Regions from separate parts of the Neopusillimonas aestuarii genome, predicted to be linked through region 4. Evidence: predicted binding sites of a transcription regulator. Region 4 holds the regulator's gene; each other region holds the start of a gene.
The links. Region 4 encodes sigma-54, which starts transcription at its own class of promoters, with help from an activator protein. Its sites were predicted from a motif close to TGGCANGNAANCTGCTTT; they were not measured.
Positions count from the first base shown of each region.

Region 1: nirB (nitrite reductase large subunit NirB) is a predicted target of sigma-54. The motif match lies at 1,618-1,635, and genes of this name have one in related genera.
Region 2: G9Q38_RS04840 (urease accessory protein UreD) is a predicted target of sigma-54. The motif match lies at 2,257-2,274, and genes of this name have one in related genera.
Region 3: prpB (methylisocitrate lyase) is a predicted target of sigma-54. The motif match lies at 1,709-1,726, and genes of this name have one in related genera.

Region 1 covers NZ_CP049990.1:215,242-219,210, forward strand. The annotation lists gene G9Q38_RS00995 (LysR family transcriptional regulator) at 1-149, shown strand, start outside; gene G9Q38_RS01000 (nitrate regulatory protein) at 163-1,464, shown strand; gene nirB (nitrite reductase large subunit NirB) at 1,811-3,969, shown strand, end outside.
Region 2 covers NZ_CP049990.1:1,007,554-1,011,522, reverse strand. The annotation lists gene G9Q38_RS04855 (DoxX family protein) at 190-651, opposite strand; gene G9Q38_RS15360 (helix-turn-helix domain-containing protein) at 768-941, shown strand; gene G9Q38_RS04850 (substrate binding domain-containing protein) at 983-1,699, shown strand; gene G9Q38_RS04845 (DUF411 domain-containing protein) at 1,696-2,112, opposite strand; gene G9Q38_RS04840 (urease accessory protein UreD) at 2,354-3,196, shown strand; gene G9Q38_RS04835 (urease subunit gamma) at 3,218-3,520, shown strand; gene G9Q38_RS04830 (HupE/UreJ family protein) at 3,539-3,969, shown strand, end outside.
Region 3 covers NZ_CP049990.1:264,049-268,017, forward strand. The annotation lists gene prpR (propionate catabolism operon regulatory protein PrpR) at 1-1,539, opposite strand, end outside; gene prpB (methylisocitrate lyase) at 1,759-2,658, shown strand; gene prpC (bifunctional 2-methylcitrate synthase/citrate synthase) at 2,731-3,963, shown strand.
Region 4 covers NZ_CP049990.1:582,216-586,184, forward strand. The annotation lists gene G9Q38_RS02765 (cupin domain-containing protein) at 1-173, opposite strand, end outside; gene bfr (bacterioferritin) at 186-656, opposite strand; gene G9Q38_RS02775 ((2Fe-2S)-binding protein) at 750-1,016, opposite strand; gene rpoN (RNA polymerase factor sigma-54) at 1,094-2,623, opposite strand; gene G9Q38_RS02785 (hypothetical protein) at 2,640-3,185, shown strand; gene leuA (2-isopropylmalate synthase) at 3,535-3,969, shown strand, end outside.

The DNA of each region.
Region 1 (3,969 bases), 370 kb from region 4:
AACTGCGCAGTGTGGTGGAAGCTTTTATGGAACGCTGCCGCGCTTGTATCTCCGACGGGCATGTGCCGGGGATGTCGGCGCCGGGCTTTGCCGGGCGAGTGGCCGACGCAGCGGCCCCGGAACATCACGACACGGCGCAATCCGACTAACATCAAGACCACCATGTTTTCCGAGATCATAGACCCCATACGTCGCACGGCATTACGCACGGAAATTGAAGGCCTAAAGGCGGCAATACCCTTGCACGATCTAACACAAGCACTTGGCCGGGTAACTCATGCATTACAACGCGAACGAGGTGCGACACAAGGCTATTTAAACGATCTTGATGACACCCGCATAGCGTTGTTGAAAAACGCTGTGGCGCTCAGCGATTCCGTATTGCCAGAACTGCTGCCTCCTGCTCAAACAGTACTCAAAAATCCGTCGGGCCCGAGTGCCGCCCGTTTATTCAATCGCCTTGCCGACGCCCTCTCGGGCTTGCAAAGCCTTCAGCTATTACGACAGCAATGCTTCGCGCGCCGGATTCGCGCTGACACCGCGTTCGAAAAATACGCTTCGATCATTACCCGCTTACTTCACACGGTTTACGAAACGACCAGTTTGTGGGTTGATCCCCATTTGGCGGCTCAGGTTGTCGCATTGTTTTCCGTTATGCAGGCAAAAGAATATGCCGGACAAGAGCGGGCACTGACAATGGCGGGATTCACGCGAGGAAGTTTTTCAAAATTACACTTGCAACAAATAACACAACTTATCCACGCACAAGAAGCGTGCATAGAACGGGCAAAATCGATTGAAAAAGCCCATAACGGTACCCTTGGAGAATCGGAATTCGAAACGTCCGACATGGCATTGTTAGAACGAATGCGGCGTTTGGCACACACTCTGGAAGGACAAAACTCGTCGGGAGAATCATTGGGTGAAGCCTGGTTCCAGATCAGTACAGCACGCATTGAATCCTTACTCAATTACCAGAAATCACTAGAGAACCAACTGAAAGAAAAGGCACAAGCCCGCTTGGCCCAAGCCACCATCGCGCTCAATAGCGAGTCACTTGACGCCATGCCGGCCACACCCCCACTGGTAGGGCTTTACCTGCCTGTTGCACAACACCCGCAAAATTGGTCAACCGAACCAAGCACGATTTCCGACACTAACTTACCACCTGAATTGGGCCAAACGTTAATGGATTGGGCTTACGAGCAACAACGTAGCCTGCGGGAAACCCGCGAAGCACTCGCTCAGGCAGAAATAGCCGCGCAAGAGATCAAGATACTGGAGCGCGGCAAAACCAGACTAATGCAATGGTATGGCTGGACTGAAGACCAGGCTCACCGGGAGCTGCGTCGCATGGCGATGAACCGTGGTCGTAAACTAATTGAAATCGCCGGCGTCCTGTCGGAGCTAACCGACAAACCCGCTGAACCGATTAATGACAAACCCGCCGATTCCCCCGACTAAACATTTGCTCGACGAAAAATGAAGACAGCATTGGTGCATGTGAGCACCAATACAGTGCACCTTCAGTTCGCCCTCACATCAACAAGCCGACAACCTATTCAGTAAACCGCTTTAACTGGTAATAAACAGGGCACGACGAAACCTCTAAATAATTGGCACGTTTATTGCTTGGTATAGAACAAGCAGTCATCAAACGCAGACCAAGGACGGCCGGCAAAGATAACTGCCCGACTGATACGGACATGCAGTCAGTTTCTGAGCAAAGGCGCTTGCACCAAGGAATTTTGGTGTAGGCGCCTTTTTTGCATTTACGGTCCCTAAAACCATTGATGAGCTGGAGTGAAGTATGAAACCCAATGATCTTTCCAACGAACGTTTCACCGGGAAACCACGCCTGATCGTGATTGGCAATGGCATGGTCGGACAACGACTGCTGGAAGAACTCATGCAACTAGGCGCGCGTTATGACATTACTGTTTTCAGCGGCGAGCCCCACCTTGCATACGACCGGGTACAGCTTAGCCAGTGCTTTAACGGCTCTTCGCCGGACGATATCAAACTAACGGATGAAACTTTTTTCCACCACCACGGCATAACATTGCTGCACAACCAACCGGTAGCGTGGATAGATCGAAAAAAGCAATGCGTTTATACGGCGCAGGAGAGCGTCTACCCTTACGACAAACTGGTTCTGGCTACAGGATCAAACCCATTCATACCACCCATCGAGGGCAACGACCAACCCGGATGCCTACCTTATCGCTCGTTAACCGACATTGACGCGATTCGACACTGGGCTCAAGGAGCCCGCAGGGGAGTGGTGATCGGTGGTGGCTTGTTGGGTCTGGAAGCCGCGCGTGCGTTACATAGCCTGGGTCTCGACACACATGTTGTCGAGTTTTCCGGCCATTTGATGGCCATGCAGATTGACGAATCGGGTGGACAACTGTTACGCAACAAAATCGAAGCTATGGGCATTCATGTTCACACGCGTAAAATGACACGAGCCATCTCCACAGGCTTATCGTCCCGTTACCGCTTACGCTTCGCCGAGGGCGATTTCCTGGAAACTGACATGGTGGTCTTCTCGGCCGGCATCCGGCCATGCGACCAACTTGCACGCAACTGCGGCCTGGTCATCGGCGAACGCGGCGGCATCACAATTGATGCGCATTGCCGCAGTTCCGACACAAATATTTATGCCATTGGTGAAGTCGCCAGCTGGAACGGTAATACATTCGGCCTTGTGGCACCCGGGTACGAAATGGCACGCGTTTGTGCCGCACACCTGAGCGGCAATGATGCGACCCTTTTCAAGGGCGCCACACCCAGCACCAAACTGAAACTGCTGGGCGTTGAAGTAGGTTCTATCGGAGATGCTCACGGTACTACGCCAAACAGTGTGAAATGCGTGTTCGAAGACGCCCTTGAAGGAGTCTACAAAAAACTGGTGCTTGATGCCTCCGGCAAACGGTTGTTAGGCGCCGTGCTGGTTGGCGATACGTCATCATTTGCGATCCTGGATCAGTATTTCAGCAATGCGCTTGCAATGCCTTCCAAACCCGCCGCGCTCATCAGTCCAAAAACGGCAAACGAACCCGGACCAGGTATTGATAACCTGCCAGACAGCGCACAAATCTGTTCGTGCAATAACGTAAACAAAGCCGACTTATGCAGTGCCATTGCCAACGGTTCGACACAACTTGACGATCTGAAAGCAAGTACACGCGCAGCCACCTCTTGCGGTGGCTGCGCAACCCTGGTCAAACAAGTCTTTGATTCGGAGCTGACGCGGCTTGGAATGACCGTTGACAAAAGCCTGTGCGAACACTTTACCTATAGCCGCCAGGAGATCTACCACCTTGTTCGTGTCAACGGAATCCGCGACTTCAACACACTGATACAACGCTTTGGCAAAGGTCGCGGCTGCGATATCTGCAAACCAACTGTTGCATCCATTCTGGCCTCCTGCTGGAACGACTATATTCTTGCGAAAGAACACGCAACACTACAAGACACCAATGATGCATACCTAGGAAATCTGCAAAAAGATGGTACCTATTCAGTCGTACCGCGCATTCCCGGCGGCGAAATCACCCCAGAAAAACTGATCGTGATTGGTGAAGTAGCACGTCGATACAAGCTATACACGAAAATCACCGGAGGTCAACGCATTGACTTGTTCGGCGCACGCTTGGAACAACTACCCGAAATCTGGGAAGTATTGATCAATGCCGGCTTCGAGTCGGGCCACGCATACGGCAAAGCGCTACGCACTGCCAAATCGTGCGTGGGAAGCACATGGTGCCGCTATGGTGTTCAGGACTCGGTCAGCATGGCAATCCGGCTCGAAGAGCGCTACCGCGGCATACGAGCTCCGCACAAAATAAAGATGGCAGCCTCGGGATGTACGCGCGAATGCGCAGAAGCCCAAAGCAAAGACGTCGGCATTATTGCCACCGAGAACGGCTGGAATCTTTACGTTTGCGGTAACGGCGGAATGCG
Region 2 (3,969 bases), 430 kb from region 4:
TTATGCGGATTTCCGCAGCAAAATGGCCCTCAGAAATGAGGGCCATTTTTTTTTATTGAAAAAAATACATATTTGTAAGATTGCTTAATGGAGTGCCGAATTAAAAACTACCCCAGATGCACTGAATGACAGCATCCGGAGACACTGAAACTAACTTAGTGGTGGAGGATGATGAGCGGGTTCGCACGATTATCTTGATCGAGATAAAACACCATCTAGACCCAGCTTGCCCGCCCCCGAGAGCAATAACGAGACGGTCATTGCCAACAAAGCTAAAGCAAACTCATAACCATTGTTCGACATAAACAAACCGTTTCCAATGTGAACGCTCAAAATAGCGACCACCATTGTTACTGCCAAAATCACCGATACCGGCCTTACCAGCAGTCCAATTATCAGCGCCAACCCGCCAAAGAACTCAGCACTTCCCGCAAGCAACGCCATTGCGTAACCTGGCGACAAACCTAAAGAATCCATAAATTGCCCGGTGCCTGTTAGGCCGTACCCACCGAACCAACCAAACAGCTTTTGCGCGCCATGTGCGAAAAAAATTACGCCGGCCACCACGCGCAACACAAGCGGCGCCCAACGCTGCTCGGTTTGTAAAATCCGTCGGCTAAACGTGTTTTGAATATCTGAAGTAACTGACATACTGACCTCGTAAATGTAGAAAGTGATTTAAATGTTTCGTTGAGGCCCACTATACTGTTCCAATAATGATAGATAAACTGAGATTTTTGAAATAGATTGTTTATAAATAAGAGACAATGGACAAGTTCCAGGAAATGCGTGTTTTTGTTCACGTAACCGAAGCGGGAAGTTTTGTGGCTGCGGCAAACCAACTTGGTTTCTCAAAAGCCGCCGTATCGCGCTACGTCTCCGAGATGGAACATCGCTTGGGCGTCAGACTTATTCATCGCACAACCGACGACTTTCATTAACTCGAGAGGGCGAAATTTTCCTGGCGCGCTGTCGTGAAATTTTGTCTCGGATTGAAGAGTCGGAAGCAGAAATTGTCACGCAAAGCGATGTCGCTATTGGACTATTAAAAGTCAGTATTCCGGTAAGTTTTGGAATAAAACACTTGACTCCTTTATGGGGTGAGTTCATAGCCGCCCATCCTAACGTCACGCTGGACATCCAGCTCACTGATCGCGTTACCGACATTGTGGAAGAGGGATTCGATTTGGCTGTGCGAATCGCGCGTTTACCCGACTCCTCACTTGTCTCGCGCAAATTGACCAGCACACCATTAATTTTGTGTGCATCGCCCGCCTATGTTGCCAAACATGGTGAACCACAGCAGCCTGCTGATCTCACCCAGCATCAGACCTTAAGCTACAGCCTGTTTACAACCGGAGACCAATGGTCATTTACCGGCCCGGATGGCCCCGCCGTGGTGAAAGTACAGCCTCGTCTCTGGTCGAACAACGGGGACACCTGCGTTGCTGCCGCAATCGCGGGAAACGGCATTGTTCTGCAACCTTCTTTTTTAGTGGCAGAAGCTTTGGACAAAGGGGAACTGGTTCCCCTATTAACTGAATATCAGTGCCCGACACTTGATATATATGCGGTTTACCCCACACGTCGTTTCTTGCTTCCAAAAGTGCGTGCACTGATAGATTTTTTATCGAACAAACTTAAAAATCAACCATGGATAAAGCCAACGCTGGGGTACGAAACCAACAATGTTGATTAATCACGCGAAAATGGGCGCCCCTGAAAATCAACCGTGACCAAATTACCGTTTAGCGCACCCATGCCCGGCGCATTCGTCGGCATACCGGGGGCCGCTACTCCCTTCATCGCCGGGGTGGCCAGCAGTTTACGTACCACATTAGCCGGCACGTGCCCTTCAACCACCTGGCCCGTTTCGTCCATGACCGCCGTGTGGCATGAACCCAGTTTTACCGGTACGCCCAGCTTTTCCTTCACGGAAACCATATCGCGCGTTTTTATTTGCTTCACCTCGAAACCGGACTCCCGCATGTGTTCTGCCCAACCCGTGCAGCAACCACAGTTGGGATCTTGATAAACGGTAAGAGATGCGTCATTCGCATGCGCCATTGAAGCAACAAGAAGAGTGGCAAGAAAAGCCAGTCGCTTTTTCATAGGAATCCTTCTTAACAATAAAAAGCCAAAATGAATAATTGCACAATTACGGTGCGAACACGCACCTGAATGCAATCGCTGCCCGAAATTGGTGCACAGCATTCGACCATACCCATCATTGTGAGTTCACTTCTCGCCAAACGTTGGCACAGAACTTGCTAAGTCAACAGTATAAAAAACTCAAACGCACCTGCGCCACACTGCACAATCACAATGCAAAAACGCGATAGTCGTATCCATTATGCAAAACTGGCTTGCTCGCCTGGAACTTGAATTTAAATCGGGTTATGCCGATAAAACGGTACTGAGCCATAAGAAGCACGAAGGCCCTTTACTGGTGCAAAAAGCACTGTATCCCGAAAACACGCATACCTGTCATGCATCGATCCTGCACCCTCCTTCCGGCATTGCAGGCGGGGATCATTTAACCATCGACATTCAGGTTCATGCACATGCACATGCCGTCATCAACACCCCCGGCGCAACGCGTTGGTACAAAGCAAACGGCAAAGCCTCCGCACAATACGTCACACTCAAAGTTCAAGAGAATGCCAAACTTGACTGGCTGCCTCAGGAAAACATCATCTTCGAAGACGCTGACGCGACAACACAGACAACCATCGCACTGCAAAGCGGCGCTCGTATGATCGGCTGGGAGATTGTTCAACTAGGCAGTGTGTGTACCAACGAACATTGGCAGCGCGGCCAACTAACCATGGACTTGCGCCTGACACTTGACGACCGCTTACTGTGGGTTGATACGGGCCACTTATACGCGGGGCACCCTTTACGCCTATGCCAAAGCGGTATGGGCGCCTTTCCGGTTACCGCAACGTTATGGGCTTTCGGCCCAAAGTTAGCTGACCTCACCTGCGAAGAAATCAGTCTGTCGCTGCCATGGCACGACTCACTTCGCGCCGGCTTTACCCAAATTCCAAGAGCCAATAACCAGGCACTTTCCCTTGTTCGCGTGCTGGGCAAACACGCGCAAGAAGTTCGCGCATTACTCATCGAATTATGGTCGCAGTTGCGCCCCCTGATCCTGAACGTGGCGGCAACGCCTATTCGTTTATGGGCCACTTAATAAACCCAACCGGAGCAGACAATGGAACTGACCCCTCGTGAAAAAGACAAGCTACTTATCTTTACTGCCGCGTTACTAGCAGAGCGACGAAAGGCACGCAAACTAAAACTGAACTACCCGGAAGCCATGGCCTTGATCTCGGCAAGCCTGATGGAAGGCGCACGAGACGGTAGAACGGTAAGCGACCTGATGCACTATGGCACGACTTTGTTGACACGCAACGAGGTAATGGACGGCGTTCCTGAAATGCTGACTGAAGTGCAGGTTGAAGCCACATTTCCTGACGGCACCAAACTAATTACGGTGCACAACCCCATTGTGTAAGCACGCCAAGGAGCTCGCATGCAACAAGCAAACCAGACTTTAATAAACAAGCCCCACACGACGAAGTGGCATTTCATCTTTGCAACAGTTTCAATCTTTGCGCCCGTCTGGGCGCTCGCACACCCAGGCCATGCGAACGATCTGACACACAATGCGTTTTACATGGGGTTGATTCACCCTTTTACGGGTATCGACCATTTACTGGCCATGTTAACGACAGGCTTATGGGTAGCGCTTACCATGACAAGCCGCCTGCAACAGGCAAGCACCTTAACAGCCTTCCTGGTAGCCATGCTTATCGGTAGCGTGCTTAGCATGCAAGGAACGCACCTGCCGGCCGTGGAGCCTTTAATTCTGCTTTCACTGCTGGTCTTCGGTTTGCTGGTTGCCACGGCCGTTCGCCTGCCCAATTGGATCGCGTTTGGCATAACCGCTTTCTTCGCCCTGTT
Region 3 (3,969 bases), 320 kb from region 4:
TTCCTCAACCAGCAAGGGCAAATCCTCAACCCGCTCGCGCAACGGCGGAATAGAGAGTTGCAAAATATTCAAACGATAGTAAAGATCTTGCCTGAATCTCCCTTCGCCAATTTCAGCTTCAAGATTACGATGGGTTGCGGCTATCACCCGCACATTTACGGGCGTTGGCATAACTGACCCAATACGCGTAACCATTCGCTCTTGCAAAACGCGCAATAGCCGGGTTTGCAACGATATGGGCATTTCACCCACCTCATCCAGGAATAACGTTCCCGTGTGCGCGGCCTCGAATACACCCATTTTTCCGCCACGCGCCGCCCCAGTGAACGCCCCATCGACATAACCAAACAACTCGCTTTCCAGCAAGCTTTCCGGAAATGCCGCACAATTAACCGCAATAAACGGTTGTTCACGACGTCCGCTTTCGGCATGAATACCTTGCGCCAGTATCTCCTTGCCCGTCCCACTTTCGCCAAATATTAAAACTGATGCATCATGCTTTGCACATGCCAAGCCAAGCGCGCGCAGCCTCACTATTGAATCATGCTGGCCCAGAAGGTTGCTTAAGCGATAGCGCGTATGCTTTGACTGAACGCTTCGATTGCTGCGCAGGCTGTGATCCAAACGTTGAATTAAGGCTGAGTCTTGGCAAATCAGCACAGCGCCAACCAGTTCACCATGCTCTAACAAGGGTAACCGGGTCATCACAATGGTTCTATTGCCCACCTGTTGAATTTGCTCGGTCTCGACTTTTTGCGTCTGCAATGTTTTAGCCAAGCTCAGGTCTTCACTAACATGGCCAAGCTTTCTACCAATGAGCTTATGAGCAGGTTGCTCTAACAGTGCTACCATAGCCGGGTTCACCACCTCAATGCGGTCATCCACATCAACCGCCACGACTGCATCCCGGAGCTTTTCGAGAATTGTGTTCACCCGCTCGCGTCGCGCCAATTCGATACGACTTAATCGCGCGGCCTCAACCGCATCCTCAATGGCTTCACGCACCAGCCGCTGAGAATAGAGCAAAATGCCGTGCAAACCGTCTGCCTTCGCTAAATCAACCACCAGCCCGGGGGCAACAACCGCTTCAACCCCTTCCCGCTTTAACTGTAGAACACATTGCCGGGCATCGGCCTCGGTTTCATAACAATGCAACTGGACAGGTAAGTCCAAAACGCGCACAAAATCACTGAGTTCTGCAGGCACGCTGCCATACATCACAATTGCAACCCGCTCGGACACCCCCTTGGCCTGAACCAGACCCTGCATAACATCAAGCCCGCTCACCTTTACCAAAATCACTGGCAAACCGAGGTGTTGACGCAGATAGTCTCCGTTTGAGCCCGCTGCCACAACGGCATCAACCGTTCCACGAGTGCAGAGCGCATTAATTTCTACCACTGCATCATGATAGGCCCGCTCTAGCAGAGTAATTTGCACATTGCGCCTATACTCGGGTGCCAGAGCCTCGAATAAATATCTCAGCCCGTGTAACCCCACGGCGACAATATGTAACGGGGGAGCTGTTAATGCCATCATGACCATCCACCTGCAGTTTCATTTATGAAAATATAAAACAAAGTTTATTTCATTTTTGAAACAGCGTGTTTTATTACATCCACGGCCATATCGATCAAAGTTATAAGTTACACATATAAAACAGTACCTTATAGATCTCCATCTTGCACATAATCAAGGCCGATAAAATTGGCACGAATATTGCTTTAATAGCATCATATCTAATAATTGGGCTCAAAAATGCAAACGAAACCCACCACCGCCGGCACCCGCTTTCGCACAGCCCTTTCTCAAGAATGGCCGCTTCAGGTAATTGGCGCCATTAACGCAAACCATGCTCTGCTGGCACAACAAGCCGGGTTTCGCGCCATATACTTGTCGGGCGGTGGCGTGGCTGCGGGCTCGCTGGGCATGCCCGATCTGGGTATTAATACGCTAGACGACGTTCTGACCGACGTGCGCCGCATCACCGACGTATGCGAACTACCCTTAATGGTCGACATCGATACCGGCTTCGGCCCTTCTGCGTTTAACATTGCCCGAACCATTAAAAGCCTGATCAAGTTCGGCGCGGCGGCCTGCCATCTTGAAGACCAGGTGGGCGCCAAGCGCTGTGGCCACCGGCCCGGTAAAGAGATTGTCAGTACCCAGGAAATGGTTGACCGCGTTAAAGCGGCGGTTGACGCGCGAACCGACCCTGATTTTTTCATTATTGCGCGCACCGATGCCATTGCCGTGCATGGCGTGGAAGCGGCGCTTGAACGCGCGCAGGCCTGCGTCCAGGCCGGCGCTGATGCGGTATTTGTCGAGGCCGCATACGATCTTGACACTTATCGCCAGTTCACCCAGGCTTTGTCTGTACCCGTGCTGGCCAACATTACCGAGTTCGGGCAAACACCGCTATTTTCCAGCGAGGAGCTGGGGCAGGCGGGGGTAGGCATTGTGCTGTATCCGCTCTCGGCATTTCGCGCCATGAACAAAGCGGCGCAAACCGTTTACAACGCAATTCGCCACGACGGTCACCAACGTAACGTGGTCGACATGATGCAAACGCGCGAAGAGCTGTATCAATCTATTGGCTACCACGAATACGAGTCGCGACTCGACCAACTTTTTCAACGGCATAACGAAACAAAATAGCAACAAGCCTTACGCGAATTTATCGCAACGCCATTTCAACCATCGCGTTTCAGAACGCTCAGGAGACACACCATGGCTACATCCCGCTCACGCAAAAGCAAGTCTGCAACCGCATCAAAAACAGCGGCCGCCCCGGCAGTGCCAGAACAAAACACCCCTGCGTCCGCCGGGCCCAAGCCCAAGAAATCCGTTGCACTATCGGGCGTCGTGGCCGGCAACACCGCGCTATGCACCGTGGGTCGCAGCGGCAACGACTTGCACTACCGCGGCTACGACATTCTGGATATCGCGGAAACCTGCGAATTCGAGGAAGTCGCCTATTTGCTGATTCACGGCAGCCTGCCCACCAAAGTCGAGTTGGAAGCCTACAAAGCCAAGCTGCAACGTTTGCGCGGGCTACCCTTACATGTACAACAGGTTCTGGAAGCCTTGCCGGCAGCCAGCCACCCCATGGATGTCATGCGCACCGCCGTCTCAGCCCTGGGCTGTGTCTTGCCCGAGAAAGACGACCACAATCTGGCTGACGCGCGCGATATCGCCGACCGTTTGCTGGCCTGCCTGAGCTCGGCCTTACTTTACTGGTATCACTATAGCCACCGCGGTGAAATGATCGATGTCGTGACCGACGACGACAGCATTGGCGGTCATTTTCTGCACCTGCTGCATGGTGAAAAACCCAGCAAGGAATGGGTGCGCGCCATGCACACCTCGCTTATTTTGTATGCCGAGCACGAATTCAACGCTTCCACCTTCACGTGCCGCGTGATTGCCGGAACGGGATCCGACATGTATTCCGCTATTGCCGGTGGCATTGGTGCCTTGCGCGGCCCCAAGCACGGCGGCGCCAACGAGGTGGCCTTCGACATACAAAAGCGTTACGACACCCCTGAACAAGCCGAAGCCAATATTCGTGAACGGGTTGCCAACAAGGAAGTCATCATTGGGTTCGGACACCCGGTGTATACCGTCTCCGACCCACGTAACGAAGTCATTAAAAAGGTCGCTAAAAAACTGTCCCAAAGCACCGGCGACACCAAAATGTTCGAGATTGCCGAACGGCTCGAATCCGTGATGTGGGATGCCAAAAAAATGTTCCCCAACCTGGATTGGTTCTCGGCCGTGTCGTACCACACCATGGGCGTGCCCACCGCCATGTTCACACCGCTATTCGTGTTGGCCCGCACCGCCGGCTGGGCCGCACACATTATCGAGCAGCGCATCGACAACAAAATCATTCGCCCTACAGCCAACTACGTGGGCCCGGAAAACCGCAAGTTCGTGCCGCTTCCGCGCCGTAAACGTTAATACTCA
Region 4 (3,969 bases):
TGGACCGGAAAAAAAGACTGGGGCGCGTACCTGACGACGCTGGTTGCACGCGCTTTCTCTTCGCCTACGCGATCGAGCATGACCCGCTCAACCCCTGCTTGGGGCGAAGACACCCACTCATATTGATCGGGCAAAACAAAAGCAGGTTTTGAAAAGTCGGCGTTAATACGCATCGCAAAAACGCTTTACTCTTCCATTTGGCTTTGCAGGTAATTCTGAACACCCACTTTTTCAACCAATTCAATTTGAGTTTCAAGCCAATCGATATGTTCTTCCGTGTCGTCGAGAATTTCCTGCAACAAGTCGCGTGACACGTAATCGCGCACCGACTCGCAATAGGCAATGCCGTCTTTGATGGTTTCCTGGGCACCCGATTCCAGTTTTAAATCGCACGACAACACTTCCGGCACGTTTTCGCCGATAAGCAACTTATGCAGGTCTTGAAGATTCGGCAAACCGTCGAGCATGAAAATGCGTTCGATGAGTTTGTCGGCGTGCTTCATTTCACCGATGGACTCGTCGTACTCGTGTTTGCCCAGTTTGTTGAAGCCCCAGTGATTCAGCATGCGCGCATGCAGAAAGTACTGGTTAATGGCGGTGAGTTCGTTTTTGAGTTGTTTATTCAGATGCTGAATAACGGTGGCGTCGCCCTTCATGACGGTTCTCCTTGGCTTGCAAAACGTTAGATAACAAGCCTACCACGCCAGTGCGACTTTCGCACTAGCGGGAACCATAATTTGGCGCCTTTTTCAGGCGCGACGGGCCACGACTTCCGTGAAGCCGGGAGGTAGAGCGGTGTCGTTCGCTGCTGCCTCGATGGTTTCAACCATATCGTGCACTGCGGGGTACGCAGCCTGGCGACCACCGGGCAGATACTCGGAAGCGGTATCGGAACAGCACCCACAGCACGATGCCACGCCCAACTGGGCCTGGAGATCGGACATGGTATGAGCGCCTCCGGCAACCGCTTCACGCACTTGCCGCTCGGTAATGGCGTTACAGATACAAATAAACATGAGAATAATTATCATCCATGTTTTTCTTCAACGCAAGCCCCCGTCAATTTTTTTTGTAACTGTCCTGCCACAAAAAATTACGCGCCTTTTAACCGCGCCTTCGCTTTACGCACAGACGCGGCATCGATGCCTTCTGCTTCACGGTACTTGGCCACGGTGCGACGCGCTACGTCAACCCCTTTTTCAGCCAGCAACTGGGCAATTTTGTTGTCGGACAAGGGCTTCTGAGTGGATTCGGCGCTGATGAGTTGGCGAATCATGGCACGCACCGCAGTGCCCGATGACGCCGGCGCCAAGCCGGAGCCGCCCAACGACGTTCCCAGGAAATATTTAAGCTCAAACACACCCCAAGGCGTTTGGGCGTATTTATTACGGGTGGCGCGCGATACGGTTGACTCATGCAGCTCGAGCGCATCGGCAATATCCCTTAGAACCAATGGCTGCATGGCTTGCGGCCCTTGCTCGAAAAATGCCTGTTGATGCCGCACGATAAACTCCGCCACCCGAAGTACGGTTTCAAAACGCTGCGCCACACTCTTCATCAAACCATGCGCCTGCTGAAGCTGCACCTGAAGTGCCGACGTGCTCTCGTCTGCCTTGTTTGACTGCAGCCATTGTTCATATTCAGGGTTCACCCTTAAGCGCGGAAAAACAGCGGGGTTCAAACGGGCATGCCATCGCTCTTGCACTTTACGCACAATCACTTCGGGCCGCACATAATCAGCCACGCTTTGCGCCCAGGCGCGGCCCGGTTTGGGATTCAGGCTTAAAACCCATTTGTGCGCCGCCTGCAAAATAGTTTGTGACACGCCTAACTGGTTTCGCAAACGGGTGAAATTCCCCGCGGCAAGCATATCAAGATGCTCGCCCACCATTTGCATCGCACAATCGACAACATCGACCGGATAGCTGCTCTGCGTTTGTCGCAACTGAATCTGCAGACATTCCGCCACGCTTTGCCCCCCCACCCCCGGCGGATCAAACGATTGCAACAAACGCAGCGCGGCAAGCATTTCCTCGCGGGAAACCACCTGTGGGTCCGCACCCTCATCATCGTTATCGACGGCGGCCTGCGGCGCCTGATCTGCACCGGGCGTGTCCTGAGGTTCGGGCACACCCAAATGACCATTTATGTAACCCACCACATCATCGATCGACACCGGCAACAAGCCATTTTCATCCAGTTCGTCGACCAGCAGCGTGACCAGCACCTTGTCACGCTCAGTAGCACGCGTCACATTCAATTGCCCCAGCAAATGATCCCGCAGGGTTTCTACAGATCCCGCTTCGTGCGGCGCGTAATCATCATCTTGGGAACGCTCCCCCATCGACGGCTGGGTACCGTAATGCTCGGCCTCATCGAGATACGTATTATTGTCTTGCGGCGCACCGTCGTCGTCTTGCGACAACGGGCCCTCTTCCGCACTGGACGTGTCGGTGTCATACTGCCCCTCAAGCTCCAGCAGCGGGTTGTCAGTCAGCGCTTGCGCCACTTCAAGCTCGAGTTCTTGCGCCGATAGCTGCAAAAACCGAATTGATTGCTGCAATTGCGGCGTTAAAGCCAATTGTTGCTGCTGGCGTAACTGTATCGATTGTCGCGATTGCATAGGTAAAATAGCCCGCATGAAAACAGAATCCACCCACCAGCCCACGCCCCGCGATTTCTCTGCGTTGCGTAACACTCTGTTAAAGCTCACCGCAACGCACAAAATCATTTGTACGGTTGTCGTCGTGGTCGTCGCCCTTGTGTGGTACTACCTGTTGCAACGCGTGGTTGCATTCGGCCACACTGTCGACTATACCGGTCTCGAGGTGTTAGGTGGCCCCACCATTGAATTTTTAAATCGCTACAACCCCTATTTCTGGTGGGCTTTGGTGGCGCTGTGCACGCTTATTATTGCCTATTTTCTAATCAACTTTGTACGCGCCGGACGCAAACGGGTCAATGCACAAGTGGTTGCAACCAATACGATGCAATCCCTGGTTGCGCAATTGTCGGAACCTGCCAAAGATGTCCTGCGTTGGGTATGGGACAACCCGCGAGAGCCCATTACTGTTGGTGATTTGCAACAAACGTCACAAGAGCTGCGCAACGGGCGCGCCCAGAAAATCGCTATTTCGCGCGAACACCTGCAGTTACTGGGGTCCTCCCCTGTCGACCCACCCTGAAAAGACTTGCAAATTCAGCATAAATATGGTCGACTATGGGTATGGATACCGTAACTTTTTCCTCTGTCGGCATTTCGAGTCGCGCTCACTGCGCCGGCCCCGTTGCGGCTACGGTTTCTCCTCTCTTCTCTCTGGCTCTACCCCTGCTACTACCGATCGGTTGTCGGGCCTAGCGCTATGTGGCAGTCCGGCAGCCGTTTGTGCCACGCCAAATTTTCTTCCCGAATCAAAATACAACCCGCTTGGTCAATCAAGCTTCCCTTCAAAATATTGCGTCGGCGTTTTATCGACCCTTTGAAGGCAACGGGTTGTTGATTAAAGAAATAACCAGTTAATCAGTAGGTGTACCATGCTCTCGAATCCATCTGACAAATACCGCCCGTTTGTACCGTTCACACGTGACTTTTCAGAACGCACCTGGCCCAGCAAAAAAATTACGGCGCCCCCTATCTGGATGAGCACCGACCTGCGCGATGGCAACCAGTCGCTCATCGAGCCCATGAGTGTCGAGCGCAAGCTGCGCTTTTTCGAGCAATTGATCAAAATCGGTTTCAAGGAAATTGAGGTTGGCTTTCCATCGGCCTCGCAGACTGATTTTGATTTTGTCCGCAAGCTGGTTGAGGAAGATCGCATTCCCGACGACGTTAGCATCATTGTTCTGACCCAATCGCGCGAAGACTTGATTGCACGTACGGTGGAAGCGGCTGCGGGCGCAAAGAAAGCCATTGTGCACTTGTATAACGCTTGTGCTCCGGCGTTCCGAAAGATCGTCTTCAGCATGACG